2 regions of the Brevibacillus parabrevis genome follow, and region 1 is predicted to be linked to the other one. Evidence: predicted binding sites of a transcription regulator. Region 1 holds the regulator's gene; the other holds the start of a gene.
The links. Region 1 encodes CtsR, which represses protease genes until heat stress. Its sites were predicted from a motif close to ATGGTCAATAAAGGTCAAACA; they were not measured.
Positions count from the first base shown of each region.

Region 2: IRJ17_RS11730 (ATP-dependent Clp protease ATP-binding subunit) is a predicted target of CtsR. The motif match lies at 6,205-6,225, and genes of this name have one in related genera.

Region 1 is NZ_CP064090.1:669,427-677,269, forward strand. It holds gene disA (DNA integrity scanning diadenylate cyclase DisA) at 1-558, opposite strand, end outside; gene radA (DNA repair protein RadA) at 568-1,935, opposite strand; gene IRJ17_RS03240 (ATP-dependent Clp protease ATP-binding subunit) at 2,038-4,488, opposite strand; gene mcsB (protein-arginine kinase McsB) at 4,562-5,632, opposite strand; gene mcsA (protein-arginine kinase activator protein McsA) at 5,653-6,171, opposite strand; gene IRJ17_RS03255 (CtsR family transcriptional regulator) at 6,205-6,669, opposite strand; gene IRJ17_RS03260 (HAD-IA family hydrolase) at 6,932-7,606, opposite strand; gene IRJ17_RS03265 (MGDG synthase family glycosyltransferase) at 7,638-7,843, opposite strand, start outside.
Region 2 is NZ_CP064090.1:2,463,725-2,471,567, forward strand. It holds gene IRJ17_RS11690 (LacI family DNA-binding transcriptional regulator) at 1-348, shown strand, start outside; gene IRJ17_RS11695 (nucleoside hydrolase) at 385-1,332, shown strand; gene IRJ17_RS11700 (ECF transporter S component) at 1,362-1,952, shown strand; gene IRJ17_RS11705 (energy-coupling factor transporter transmembrane component T) at 2,044-2,799, shown strand; gene IRJ17_RS11710 (energy-coupling factor ABC transporter ATP-binding protein) at 2,796-3,662, shown strand; gene IRJ17_RS11715 (energy-coupling factor ABC transporter ATP-binding protein) at 3,659-4,456, shown strand; gene rbsK (ribokinase) at 4,483-5,385, shown strand; gene IRJ17_RS11725 (PadR family transcriptional regulator) at 5,486-6,037, opposite strand; gene IRJ17_RS11730 (ATP-dependent Clp protease ATP-binding subunit) at 6,291-7,843, shown strand, end outside.

The sequences.
Region 1 (7,843 bases):
ATGCAGGGTGACCAGTTCCTCAAATTCCAGAGCGCCCAGGTTGGTCATCGTCTGATCCAGCACGGCCTTGTATTTTTCCAGGGTGGACACAGCCTGATTGGCCTTGGCTAAAATGACGCTGATTTCATTCAGCACATAGCGGAAATTCCCTTGATACAACGTGATAACATTGCGTCGTTGCGATATGGCGATGACCAGGTAGTTGGTGTGGATGGCCGTTCGTTGCGCCGTCCGATGTCGCGTCCCTGTCTCGCTGGTATGGATGGATGCCGGCGGGAACAGTTGCGTATTGGCGTACAAAATTCGCTTGGCGTCTTCACTTACTATAATCGCCCCATCCATCTTCGCCAATTCATACAAATGGGCAGGAGAAAAATCGCAATTGATGGAAAAACCGCCATCGACGATTTGCTTCATTTCCGGTCCGTAACCGACGACGATCAGGCCGCCGGTTTTTGCGCGCAAAACATTTTCCAGCCCTTCACGAAGCTGCGTTCCGGGTGCGACCAAACGAAGCACATCGCCGAACAGCGGAGTTCTTTTGGTGTTCTCCTGCATATCCCGCCCTTACCTCCTTATCACCTCGTTCAAAGCATCTGCGATATTGCTGACCCCGATCACCTGAATATCGTCAGGAGCATCCAGGCCGCGAATATTTTTCTCCGGGATGATTACGCGTTTGAAGCCGAGCTTATGCGCTTCCCGCACGCGCTGTTCGATGCGCGATACGCCACGCACCTCTCCCGTCAGACCGATCTCCCCGATCACCACGTCATGCGGATTCGTGGCGTGGTCACGGAAGCTGCTGGCAATGCTGACCGCGATCGCCAAGTCGACAGCCGGCTCATCCAAGCGGACGCCCCCTGCGACATTGACATACGCGTCCTGATTTTGCAGCATCATCCCCATGCGCTTTTCCAAAACAGCCATGATCATCGCCACACGCTGATGGTCGACGCCTGTAGCCATTCTGCGCGGCGTAACGAAGCTGGTTGGGGCTACGAGTGCCTGAAGCTCGACCAGGACGGGACGAGTGCCCTCCATGCTCGCTACGACGGTGGAGCCTGCCACGCCAAAAGGACGTTCGGCCAGAAAAATTTCCGAAGGGTTTGCCACCTCTTCCAGACCGCGATCTTTCATCTCGAAAATGCCGATCTCGTTTGTCGAACCGAATCGATTTTTGACAGCACGCAGGATTCGGAACGTATTGTGGCGCTCGCCTTCAAAATAAAGGACCGCGTCCACCATATGCTCAAGCATGCGCGGACCTGCAATCGAACCTTCTTTGGTCACGTGGCCGACAATAAAGGTCCCGATCCCTTTGCCTTTGGCGATGCGCATCAGTTGAGCGGTAGCCTCACGCACCTGTGCGACACTTCCGGCTGCGGATTGAACCGTGGGATGGAAGACTGTCTGGATCGAGTCAATGATCAATACGTGAGGGTCTACTTGATTAATATGCTGCTCGATCAAATCCAAATCATTTTCTGCCAACACAAACATCGGGGGTGTTTGCATATGCAGGCGATCAGCGCGAAGCTTGATTTGTTTTGCCGACTCCTCGCCTGATACGTACAGCACTTTGGCCCCTTTATGAGCCAAGGCAAAAGAGGTCTGCAACAGCAATGTAGATTTCCCGATACCCGGATCGCCGCCGACCAGTATAAGGGAGCCTGGTACCAGCCCGCCGCCGAGAACACGGTTCAACTCTCCGATCGTCGTGTCCATGCGCGGTTCTTCTGCACTGGCGACCTGCGTCAAAGGAATAGCCGCCTGACGCGTACCGCCGCTGATTCCTTCATGACGAGGGGCTGCTTTCACTGTCACTTCCTCGACCAACGTGTTCCAGCTGCCGCAGCCAGGGCATTTTCCCATCCACTTAGGCGATTCATAGCCACATTCTTGACACGCGTATTTCGTTTTATACTTTGACATAATCGCACCCTCACTTGGAATTTCTTTTCTACTTTTATCATAGTTACGCATTGAAAAAAAGAATACCTCCCAGAACAGGAGGCATTCTCTGCTATTTTGTGCTTACGATTTAGTTTTTTCCAGTCGCTTGACAACCAGCTTGCCATCTTCGGCTTCGATGTTGACCGTATCGCCTTTGCTGATGTTGCCTTTGAGCAGTTCTTCCGACAAATTGTCTTCGATATGGCGCTGGATGGCACGACGCAACGGACGCGCACCGTATGCCGGGTCGAAGCCCTCTTTTGCCAGCAGCTTTTTGGCTTCCTCGGTCAGTTGGAAGTCGATGCTCTGCTCTTTCAAACGCTTGCGCAGCTCGTCGGTCATCAAGGACACGATTTGCTCGATGTGCTCCTGCTCCAGGGAGTGGAACACGATCACTTCATCAATACGGTTCAGAAATTCAGGGCGGAAGCTCTTTTTCAGCTCATCCATGACTTTGTCTTTCATATCCTGATATTTCTTCTCGGTGTCGTTGGTAGTGAAACCGAGTGTCGTATTTTTCTTGATCATGCTTGCACCTACGTTGGAGGTCATGATCACGACGGTGTTGCGGAAGTCTACTGTGCGTCCTTTGGAATCAGTCAATCGGCCGTCATCCAGCACCTGGAGCAAAATGTTGAATACATCCGGGTGCGCTTTTTCGATCTCATCCAGCAGGATGACCGAGTAAGGCTTGCGGCGCACTTTTTCCGTCAGCTGACCGCCTTCGTCAAAGCCTACATACCCTGGAGGAGCCCCTACGAGACGTGCTGTAGAGTGTTTCTCCATGTACTCGGACATGTCGACGCGGATCATGGCGTCTTCATCTCCAAACAGTGTCTCAGCTACAGCGCGAGCGAGTTCGGTTTTCCCTACACCTGTAGGGCCAAGGAAAATAAACGAACCGATTGGACGTTTCGGGTCCTTCAAACCAGCGCGGGCACGGCGGATCGCTCGGGAAATCGATTTGACCGCTTCGTCCTGGCCGATAACACGGTCGTGCAAAATATCTTCCATTTTCAACAGGCGCTCTGTTTCTTCTTCCTTCAGCTTCAACACCGGAATACCAGTCCAGCTGGCTACCACAGTGGCGATGTCCTCAGGAGTTACTTCCATGTTCAACTGGCCTTGACGCTCTTTCCAGTCTTTTTTCGTTTTGTCGAGTTCCTCGCGCAGCTTCTGCTCCTGATCACGGAGTGCAGCTGCCTCTTCAAACTCCTGCGATTGCACGGCAGCGTCTTTTTCCTTGCGCACTTCTTCCAGACGCCCTTCCAGCTCCTTGAGGTTAGGCGGGACGGTGAACGATTGCAAGCGCACTTTGGAAGCCGCCTCATCGACGAGGTCGATTGCTTTGTCAGGGAGGAAACGATCGGTAATATAACGGTCAGACAGCTTAACTGCCTGCTCGATAGCTTCGTCGGTAATTTTCACACGGTGGTGGGCTTCGTAACGGTCGCGCAAGCCGTGCAAGATGCGAATCGCGTCCTCGGCAGTCGGCTCATCCACCTGAATCGGTTGGAAGCGACGCTCCAGCGCGGCGTCTTTTTCGATGTACTTGCGGTATTCGTCCAGGGTGGTTGCCCCTACGCACTGAAGTTCACCGCGAGCCAGTGCCGGCTTGAGAATATTGGAAGCGTCGATTGCGCCTTCCGCTCCGCCAGCCCCGATCAGCGTGTGCAGCTCATCGATAAACAGGATGATGTTTCCTGCCTGGCGAATTTCGTCCATGATTTTTTTCAGGCGGTCTTCAAACTCACCGCGATATTTGGTTCCCGCCACTACTGTTCCCATATCCAGCGTCATGACGCGCTTGTCGCGGAGAGTTTCGGGAATCTCGTTGTTCACGATTTTTTGAGCCAGACCTTCTGCAATCGCCGTTTTCCCCACACCAGGCTCCCCGATCAAGACAGGGTTGTTCTTGGTGCGTCTGCTAAGTACCTGAATCACACGCTCGATTTCTTTTTGGCGGCCAATGACAGGATCAAGCCCGCCATCGCGTGCAATCGCAGTCAAGTCCCGTGCCAGACCGTCCAGAGTAGGCGTATTCGCTGCCGGATTGCCGCCGGAAGGCTGATGCGACGCCATCATTTCGGAGCTTCCCAGCAATTGCAGCACCTGCTGGCGCGCCTTGTTCAGACTGACTCCCAAGTTGTTCATGATTCTCGCAGCGATGCCTTCGCCTTCGCGGATCAGACCGAGCAAAATGTGCTCTGTTCCTACGTAAGTATGGCCGAGCTTGCGCGCTTCATCCATGGACAGTTCAATTACTTTTTTCGCACGAGGTGTATAGTTTGGGGTGTAATTACTACCGGACTGCTCTGTTCCCCGTCCGATCAACGACTCCACTTCGCTCTGGATTTTATCGAGACCAAGCCCGAGCGATTGCAATGCCTTGGCAGCAATACCCTCGCCTTCCCGAATCAGTCCCAGCAGTACATGCTCAGTCCCAATATCCTTGTGGCCGAGACGCACCGCCTCTTCCAGGGCAAGCGCCAGTACCTTTTGTGCTCGTTCTGTAAAACGTCCAAACATCATATCGTACACCTCCGTGTAACCATGTTTTTTCTCTATAGGTTAACTGCTGTGATGCCTTATGTCTGAGAAACAATCAAGCTGAGCCCGTCGTACTGAGCCTCTCCCGAATCAGCCGAGCCCTTCTCTCGTCCCGCTGGTCTGGCGTCAACTTTTGCCCTGCATGCTGCTGCAAGAAGCCAGGCTGGGTTGTTACCAACAGCTCGTTCATCACCAGTGGCGATACTCCCGAGATAATGCCCAGGTCAATGCCCAGGCGCACATCGGAGAGGCGTTGAGCTGCTTCCTTGGACTCCACAGTGCGTGCATACATCAAGATGCCGTAGGAACGGAAGATGCGGTCTTCCAAAGATATGCGTGTATGCTCCAGCAAATAAGTACGGGCAACGCGTTCTTGCTCGATAATTTGTCTGGCTACGCCATACAGGTTGGAGAGAATATCGCTTTCCGACATCCCGAGCGTGACTTGGTTGGACAGCTGAAACAGGTTTCCTAGTGCTTCGCTGCCTTCCCCGTAAATTCCTCTAACGACGAGGCCAACCTGATTGATGGCCTGCAAAATTCTGCTGATTTGCTGCGTCATCACCAGTGCTGGCAGATGCAGCATGACGGAAGCCCGGATGCCTGTGCCGACGTTGGTCGGACAGCTTGTAAGGTAGCCTCTCGTCTCATCGAACGCGAAGTTTAAATTTTTCTCGAAAACATCATCTATTTTTGTTCCTATTTCCCATGCTTCGTTCAGGCGAAACCCCGGCAGCAGCACCTGGATTCGAATATGATCCTCTTCGTTTACCATGATGCTGACCGACTCGTCAGGACTCAACAGCACAGCACCTTTTCGCGATTCCTCCGCCAAATGAGGGCTAATCAGATGCTTCTCCACCAGCACCCGCTTTTCCAACGGGTTGATCTGGTCCATGTTGAGGACTTGAAGCTGCTGGAGCTTGCGCATGGCCTCCGATTCGCTCACTTCCGTCACCTTTCTGACGACTTCTTCCCCTTGCGAGTCTGTCGCCAGTAACGGAAAAGGGTGCTGGCGCAGGTTTCGGGCGATGCGCAGCCGTGTGCTGATGACGATATCGGAATCAGGACCTTCTCCTTTCATCCAATTGCTCCACGGGTTTTGCATAAACTGCTGTTGTGACATGACCAGCTTACCTCCCCTTGTTACGATTGAGCGATTTTTTGTTCCAGCGCACGTATCCGGTCACGCATCTCTGCCGCTTTTTCAAACTCTTCACTGGCGACATGGTTTTGCAACGCACGCTTTAGTTGTTCCAGCTCTTTGCGGATTTTCAACTGTCCGCCTGTGCGCTCCGGAACCTTGCCGCTATGCTGCGTATTGCCATGGATACGGCGGAACAACGGATCGAGTCGATCGCCCAGGAAGGTGTAGCAATCGCTGCAACCGAAGCGGCCGCTTTTGCTGAACTGGGCATACGTGAGTCCGCAAGTTTCGCAACGGAGCGGCTTACTGGTGGCAGGCTCGCGTCCGTTTTTTTGCATGGGGTCAAATTTTAACAGTCCTGAAAGGAGATTGTTGATGCTGAAATTGTGAAATCCGGTAAAGACGTCCCCTTTTTCGGAAGCGCATTGCTCACAAATATGGTATTCGGTTTTCTCGCCGTTGACGATTTTCGTCAAGTGCAGTGTCGCCGGTCGTTTTCCGCATTCCTCACAGTTCATTACATCCTACCCCCTAACACATACATGCTTCGTTTACTTCAACAAGATAGCCGCAATCATCTGCTTTAAAATATTTGCCCGCAAACGATCTCGCAATTCAGCATCCAGAGTCAAAACATTTCGTGAGGTTGCGATTTTCATCAAGGTCGCTTCCCTGACATTGACCAGTCCTTCTTCGAACAGCCTTTCCACAATCGCGTTCCCCACACTCTGCGAAATGCTTTCTCCAATCAGTTCCTCGGTCAGCAATTCCTGCAATCGCGCCTTGCTCACAATCTGTACCTTGCGAATGCGGATGTAACCCCCGCCTCCACGCTTGCTTTCTACAATGTACCCTTTTTGTACAGTAAATCGCGTGTTGATGACGTAATTGATTTGCGACGGTACACATTGAAATAAGTCGGCAAGCTCACTACGCTGGATCTCGACCGAGCCATTAGGACTTTGTGTCAAAATGCCTTTCAAGTGCTGTTCAATGATGTCCGAGATGTTACGCAAGTCATCGCCTCCTATTCCATATGTGTCATCTACTGACTTTGACTATCTTTGACTTTAATTATAATGGGTTTATGGCGCCCTTGCAAGTGATCCATACACTTTCTAGTGTGGGCAAAATCCGGTCGCTTGAAACCATGCAAAACAGTCAGGTGGCGAGCCTTTTGTCGGGCATAAGCGACAAGCGTTGCGCTCTTTTTACGAAAATGTCGGGTTGCTAAGTATGAAAAAAACCACTCCCCTAAAGGAATGGTTATGTCAGGCTCTATGATTTGGTGTCGATCGCTGGCAAATGATCCAGCAATTGCGGGAAATCTGTAATGATCATATCGGCGCCATCCAGCTCTCCCGGTTTGGCAAAGCCAAAGTCGCAACCGATTGTAAACAAGCCGTTTGCTGTCCCGGCCTCGATATCCGAGTGACGATCCCCCACCATGTACGCGTGCGCGATGTCATAGTCAGAGAGGAGCTTTGCCACCAGATCATTTTTCGAGCGCGTACGGAACCTTCCTGCGGAGTACAAATCCGTCAACAGCGGCTTTAGCCCATACTCCTGGCATATGGCCTCGATGTACTCCTCTTGTCCGTTGCTCGCGACAAACAGAGGAATCCCCTGGGCGTGAAGCTGTTCCAGAGTTGACCTCACTCCTGGGTATAAATCGGTCACTTTTTCCTTCAGCAAGGCAATTTCATTTTCCAGCAAAAAAGTATCTGCGGCGTGGACTGCTTCTTCACTTGCGCCTGGCAACAGCTTTTGCCAAACTTGCTCGATGGTCATTCCCAGTACATTGACCAGGTCTTCCTCGCTCGGCGTCTCGCCTTGCCACAAGCCTGTTTCTCTCAATCGTTCAAACGTCCGCACAAAGGCGGGCGTCGACAACTTTTCCGTTTGCAGCAATGTGCCATCCATGTCGAAGAAAATAGCAAACGGTATACTCATAGGTAACCTCCTGTCAGGGCTTCCGAGAACATTAGTCTGTTTCAGCCTGCACCATGCTCATGTCGTCCAAAATAAATTCGGCGATGCGCTGAGCGGCATCCGGCTTTGATATTTTTTGTCCCATGCGTCGCATATAGTCAACTTTTGATGGACTGTGCAACAATTCATCGATAAAGTAAATGAGCTGCTCCGACAAATTGGCATGTACAGCACAGCCGTTGTTCAACAGGAAGTGGC
Region 2 (7,843 bases), 1.8 Mb from region 1:
GGCGGCTATCGGATCGACGGCGGCTATGAGGTCGCGAAAAAAATGCTGGCTGACGGAGAGGTCACTGCGATTTTCGCCTGCAACGACTTGATGGCAATCGGCGTCTACGAAGCCGCGCAGGAGCTTGGCAAAAGCATTCCGCGCGATGTATCGGTCGTAGGGTTTGACGACATCAGGCTGATTTCCACCCTGATGCCCAAGCTCACAACGATTCGCCAGCCCGCCTACCAGATGGGCAAGGAAGCGGCGAAAATCTTGATTCAAAGCATCAAGAAAAAGGGGATCAAGCAAAAGGTCGTGTATTGGGAGCCGGAGCTGATGATCCGCCAGAGCACAACCAAACTGTAATCGTCACCAAGCCACCAAAAAAGGGAGAGGGAAGCGATGAAAAGACCGATTATCATGGACTGCGATCCCGGACACGATGACGCGCTGGCAATCTTGCTGGCGCTCGCATCGGACAAGCTGGATGTGAAGCTCATTACGACAAGTGCCGGCAATCAGACGCCGGACAAAACGTTGAACAACACGTTGAAGCTGCTCAGCTTTATCGGGGTAACCGATATCGAAGTGGCAGGAGGGGCTCCCAAGCCGTTGGTACGCGACCTGATTATTGCCGAAGATATTCACGGAGAGACAGGCATTGACGGCGCGGACTTGGGCGAGGCGAAGTTTGCCGCCAGCAACAGAAGCGCGTTGGATGCGACGCGTGATGTTTTATTGAATGCAAAAGAAAGCGTTACCATTGTGGCGACCGGGCCGCTGACCAACGTGGCGATCCTGTTGAACGCCTACCCGGAAGTGAAAGAAAAGATCGAGTGCATCTCGCTGATGGGCGGGGCCTGCTTTGGCGGCAACATCACGCCAGCAGCCGAGTTCAACATTTACGTTGACCCGGAGGCAGCCGATATCGTCTTCCGCTCCGGAGTTCCGATCATCATGAGCGGCCTTGATGTGACGCTGAAAGCGCAGCTGTTCCAGGAAGATATCGACCGCATTCGCCACATCGGCAACAAGACAGGCCAAGTCATGGCAGGCTTGCTCGACTTTTTCAATCTTTCCAACACGCCGCATTTTCTGGCAGAGCCGGGACATGTGGAGGGCTTGCACATGCACGATCCTTGCGCAGTCGCGTACTTGCTTGACCCGACGCTGTTCCGCGGACTGGACTGCTACGTCGAGATTGAAACATCCGGCCGCTTGACCACAGGCTGCACCGTCGTGGACTACAACCGCGTGACGGGCAAACCGGCGAACGCCAAAGTGCTGTTCGAGATTGACAGAGCACGTTTTGCAGATATGCTACACGCTGCCATCAAGCAGTTTGTATAAAAATTTTTCAGCAAAAGGAGGATTCTGGTATGAAAACCGGCATCAAGAATGACTTCACTCTCATGGCAATCCTGCTGATTCCTGTTTGCGTCGCCATCAACATGGTCGGCTTCCAAATTGCTCAGCTGCTTCGTCTGCCTATCTTCTTGGACAGCATCGGCACACTGGTTATCGCCATGGTAGCAGGTCCGTGGGTAGCGCTCGTGGCAGGCTTGATTACCAACCTGATCAACTCGATCTTCAACCCGGTTTATCTCCCCTTCTCCCTCGTTTCCATGGCAGTAGGCTTGGCAGCAGGCTTCCTTTCCATGAAAGGGATGTTCAAGAAGGTTTGGAAAGTAATTATCGCGGGCATTATCCTGGCATTCGTCTCTACTATTATTGCGGCTCCGATCACTGTCATTTTGTTTGGCGGCGTTACCGGTTCGACTGGCGGAGCGATTACCGCTGTCTTGCTGGCATCCGGCCAACAAATCTGGACGGCTGTGTTCTCCACACAGTTCATTCAGGAAATCGGCGACAAGCTGCTGTCGGCATTCATTTGCTTCCTGATCGTTCGCAACATGTCTGACCGCTATTTGTCCAAGCTTAACTACGGACAAATTTATATGAAAGACTAAACGTGATTCATCGCTGTCTGGTTCTTTGGGCATCTGTTCGAGGGGGCCAGGCAGCGATTCATTTTACCCCATGGAAGAGGAGGTAAGGATTATGTCGCAAGCTGCCAAGACCAACTACATCCTTAACTTGTATCCCACAACGAAGCTGTTGTTTACTTTGTTCATCGCGCTCTCCGTCTTCATCGTTCCAACCTACTGGTACGCTTATGCGATGCTGCCAGTGTGCCTGATCATCGCCATCGCGGCGGGGCAGGGCAAGGAATTTATCACACTCGTTCGCAACGGGCTGTTGATTCTGCTCGTGTTTATCTTCCTGATGCAAGCCTTTTTCTATCCGGGCGCGCAAATTTTGTGGCAAGCAGGCATTCTGAAAATCACCCAGGAAGGCATTTTGTACGGCTTGAATATGACTTCGCGGATTTTGGCGATCGGTTCGGCGTTCATCCTGTTTTTCCGCATTACTTCTGTCAAAGACTTCGTGTATTCGCTTGAAAAGCTGGGTCTGCCTCCAAAAGGGGCTTATGTCGTACTGGCGACACTGCAAATCATTCCGGAAATGAAAAAGCAGACGAGTGTCATTATGGATGCGCAAAAAACGAGAGGTGTGGAAACGGAAGGGACGATGATGGTGCGGGCAAAAGCGTTTCTCCCGACAATCAGTCCGCTGATCCTCTCTTCGCTGGCAAGCACGGAGGAAAGAGCGATTACATTGGAATCGCGCGCTTTTTCTGCGCCAGTCAAGAAAACACACCTGTACGAAATATATAAAACCAAGCATGACACGGTCGTGCGGATCGGAATGCTCGTTGCCTTGCTGATTCTGATTGCGGGGAGGATTTTGTTATGAACAGCGTAATCAAAATATCCAACATGAGCTACAAATACCCGACGGGCAAGATCGACGTCCTGAAAAACATCAACATCGAGATCGAAAAAGGACTGCTGTACGCTGTGGTTGGCCCCAACGGCGGAGGGAAAACCACGTTTTGCAACGTCCTGCGCGGGTTCATTCCGCATTTTTATCGGGGGGACTTGCGCGGCGAGGTGCTCGTCAACGGGAAAAACATCGTCGAGAGCACATTGGGCGAGTTGTCGTTGTCTGTCGGCTTTGTCTTCCAAAATCCGTTCATTCAAATCAGTGGCGTCAAAGAAACCGTGTTCGAGGAAGTCGCCTACGGACTGGAAAACCTCGGGGTGCATCCTGACGAGATTCGAACGCGAGTAGAAGCGATTTTGAAGCTGGTCAAGATCGAGCATCTGCGTGACAAAAATCCGTTTGAACTGTCCGGCGGTCAGCGCCAGCGCGTCGCTTTGGCCTCGATCATCGTGATGGAGCCGGACATTTTGGTCATCGACGAACCGACCTCGCAGCTAGACCCGCAAGGTACGGAAGAAGTTTTCGAGATCATCCAGATCATGAAGGAAAAAGGCAAGACGATCATTCTGGTCGAGCACAAAATCGAACTGATTGCCGAATTTGCGGATCGCGTCATTTTGCTGCACGATGGCGAAATCGTCATGGAGGGCACAACGCAAGACGTCCTCTCCGATGAAAAGGCGCTCTCCTACGATGTCATGCTTCCGCAGTACGCCATGCTGGGACTGGAGCTGAAAAAACGCGGAGTGCCGCTGCGCAAAATCCCGATTACCGAAGAGCAGGCCGTCGAAGAAATGAACTGGTGGATGGCAGAAAGGGGAGTCCGCATATGAGCTTCATTTCCTTGAAAAATATCACTTTCGCTTATCCGAACGGACATACAGCGGTAGAAAACGTCTCCATGGAGATTGGCAAAGGCGAGACGGTCGCCATCGTCGGCCAAAATGGCGCGGGCAAAACGACGGCGGTAAAGCTGATGAATGGCTTGTTGAAGCCGACCAAAGGCGATGTTATTATTGATGATTGGAATACAAAAGAGCATACGACCGCGCAAATTTCGCGCAAGGTAGGCTACGTGTTCCAAAATCCGGATGACCAGATCTTCCATAGCGATGTCTACAGCGAAGTCGAGTTCGGGCCAAAAAACCTCGGCTTGTCTGTAGAGCAAACGAAGGAAAATGTCATGAAAGCGGCGAAGCTGGCTGGGATTGAGCCGTACTTGCAGGAAAACCCGTACAATTTGCCGTATTCCATGCGCAAGTTCGTGACCATGGCGGCAGTAGTGGCGATGGATTGCGATGTGATCATTCTCGATGAGCCGACCGCAGGCCAAGACATGCAAGGGATGCAACGCATCTCTTCCCTGATCGCCGCCTTGAAAAGCGAAGGCAAAACCGTCATTACGATCACGCATGACATGGAGTTTGTCGTGCAAAATTTTGAGCGTGTCATCGTCATGGCCCACAAAAATGTAGTAGCGGATACGAACAAGCGGGACATTTTCTGGAATCACGCGATTTTGGAAGAAAGCATGCTGAAGCAGCCGCACATTAGCAGATTGAGCCATACGCTCGGCTTGCCAAAGCAAATTTTGACGATCGAAGAATTTGTAGAGACCATGCTGTAAAAAGCGGCTGGGGGAGGTAGCACGTTGTGAAAATCGCAGTAGTAGGAAGCATCAATATGGATCTCGTCTCCCACGTCCACCATCTGCCCAAGGCAGGAGAAACGATTGCAAGCCATGACTTTATGCTGATTCCAGGCGGAAAAGGGGCGAATCAGGCAGTTGCTGCCGCACGTCTGGGCGCGCACGTATCCATGATCGGAATGGTGGGCGAGGATGAAAATGGCACCATCATGCTTGCGGGCATGACAGAGGCGCAGGTTCATGTCGAAGGAATCAAGCGCGAGGGTACGACTGGCATGGCCTTCATCAATGTCAGCGATGACGGGGAAAACAACATTGTGCTGGTTCCCGGAGCCAATGCACAAGTGAGCATAGAGCACATCGATGAGAACCTGTCGATTATCGAGCAGAGCGACGTCGTGCTGTTGCAGCTGGAAATCCCGCTCCACGTCGTGGAATACGTCGTGAAAAAGGCAGCTGCGCTCGGCAAGCTGGTCATTTTGAATCCGGCTCCGGCAAGGGCACTCTCGCAGGAACTGTTACAGCATGTGCACACCTTGACGCCGAATGAAACAGAGCTGGCCATTTTGAGCGGTCTGCCCGTCACGACGCCGGAAGAAGCCGGGGAAGCGGCGAGAAAGCTTTTGGCAAGCGGTCCGAGACGGATCATTGTCACCCTGGGCGAAAAAGGCGCGCTTTTGGTCACGGAGGAGAAAACCGTGCATGTGCCTGCTTGTCGGGTCGAGCCAGTGGATACGACTGCGGCAGGCGATTCGTTTACCGCAGCTTTTGCCGTGGGCATGGCAAAAGGGATGTCGGATGTGGAAGCAGCCGGATTTGCCAGCAAAGTGGCTGCGATCGTCGTGACTAGACGCGGGGCGCAGCCATCGCTGCCCACGCTGGCAGAAGTAGAGGCGCACTCCTTTTAGCGAGCGTCTGTATCTTTCTATCATGTCATGGACGAAAACGAAAGAAAAAGCAAACGTGTTTTGGAGCGCAATGTTCCAAAGACGCGTTTGCTTTTTGTTTTTAGGAACGCTTCTGCAACAGCTCCAACACCCACTCGCACCAGGCGATATCCTCTTTCATGCGCCGTGATCCCCATGAAAGCAGCAAATAATCCCCAAATTCCGGATGGTTCGGATGGTCGGGCGGATACGAATGTTCGGCAGAATCACTCTCGTACTCCTTTAAGTAGTGCTCGTACATGTCCAAATGCTCGCGACATTGCTGGATGCGCTCGACAAACATCGTAGAGGCCGCTTTTTCGTCCGCCAATCCGAGGCAGTACGTTTTCAGCACCAGCTCGTCACGCAAAACAGGCTCTGCTGCCGGCTCGCTAAGCCAGACTTTTAGTGCAATCTGTCCTTTTTCTGTAATGGAATACACTTTTTTATCAGGACGATCCGTCTGGTGGATGCGAGTGAACTCCAGATAGCCCTCCTGTTCCAGCTTCGCCAGCAGCGGGTAAATTTGGCTGTGCTTGGCCTGCCAAAATGGTTGCAGCTGGAGCATCAAATCATAGCCGGAGCTTGGTGTGCGGGCAACCAGCCCGAGGAGTCCATACGCGAGTGTGTTCAAAGTGAAAAGCCCCCTGACTTTAGCGAATATCAACCTCATTATAGGAAGGGTTTTCTGGCGAAGCAAGAGAGAACCTGCGTCCTGTATAGCTTCTCCCAAGCGAAAGCAGAAAATCCAAAGTTACCCTCTTGAAAGTCAAAGAAGGTCAAACTATAATAAAGTCATCGAAGGTCAGAAATGGTCAAACAACCGTTGACCTGTCGAACACACAAATAAGAAAAAATCCAAAAGCATGATTTTGGGGGTATGAAACATGCAATGTGAAATCTGCAAACAACGACAAGCAACTGTGTCCGTCCATATACGCGTGCAAGACAAACAGCAAGCCTACAACCTGTGCCGGGAGTGCAATGCCAAGCTCGGCAGCAAAATGGGAGTAGGAATGGGCTTCAGCCCGTTCTCTTCCTTCTCCGGTCTGGACGACTTCCTGCAAGGCTTCGCACAAGCGCAGGCCCATGCAAAAGGCGGTCAACAGCCGAACATGAAGGGACAGGCGACAACTGCGGACAGAGGCGGCCTTCTGGACGAACTGGGGCGCAATCTGAACGATGCGGCCCGCGCAGGGCTGATTGATCCGGTCATCGGACGCGACCAGGAAATCGAGCGTGTGATCGAGATTTTGAACCGCCGCAACAAAAACAACCCGGTGCTCATCGGGGAGCCGGGGGTAGGGAAGACAGCAATTGCCGAAGGTCTGGCCTTGCGCATTACGGAAGGTCAAGTGCCTGCCAAGCTGAAAAACAAGCAAGTGTACGTGCTGGACGTGGCTTCCCTGGTCGCAGGCACGGGGATTCGCGGACAATTCGAGGAAAAGATGAAGCAAGTGATTGCCGAGCTGCAATCGCGCAAAAACGTCATCCTGTTCGTGGATGAAATTCATTTGCTGGTGGGAGCAGGCTCTGCGGAAGGCTCGATGGACGCCGGAAACATTCTCAAGCCTGCTCTGGCGCGCGGCGAACTGCAACTGGTTGGGGCGACTACCTTAAAAGAGTACCGCGTCATTGAAAAGGATGCCGCGCTGGAGCGCCGCTTGCAGCCTGTGATGGTCAAAGAGCCGACAGTGGAGGCCGCTATCGAGATTTTGCAAGGACTGCGTCCGAAATACGAAGCTTTCCACCAGGTCGCTTACTCCGATGACGTGCTCCGCGCCTGCGTCGAATACTCGCATCGTTACATCCAGGATCGCTTCCTGCCTGACAAGGCGATCGACCTGATGGATGAAGCCGGATCGCGGCTGAATCTCCGCTCTTCTGCGGCAGATACGAGCCAGCTGCATGAGCGTCTGGCGCAAATTAACCAGGAGAAAAAAGCAGCGACCGAGCAAGAAAATTACGAGCAAGCTGCCCGCCTGCGCGATGAGGAAGCGGAAATTCTCGGCAAGCTGGATCAGCTTGATGGGGCCGCTAATCGCACGAAAGTGGAAGTATCGGATATTCAGGAGATGATCGAGCAAAAAACAGGCATCCCTGTCCGCAAGCTGCAAAGCGACGAGCAGGAGCGGATGAGAAATTTGGCTGCGCATCTGGAAGCCAAAGTCATCGGGCAATCGGAAGCTGTCGCACAGGTCGCCAAGGCGATTCGCCGCAGCCGCGCCGGGTTGAAGCCGAAAAATCGGCCAATTGCCTCCTTCCTGTTCGTCGGACCGACTGGCGTAGGGAAGACAGAGCTGTCCAAAGCGCTCGCCGAGGAGCTGTTCGGCACGAGAGATTCGATGATTCGCCTCGACATGAGCGAATACATGGAGAAGCATTCCGTCTCCAAGCTGATCGGTTCGCCTCCAGGCTATGTAGGCCACGAGGAAGCGGG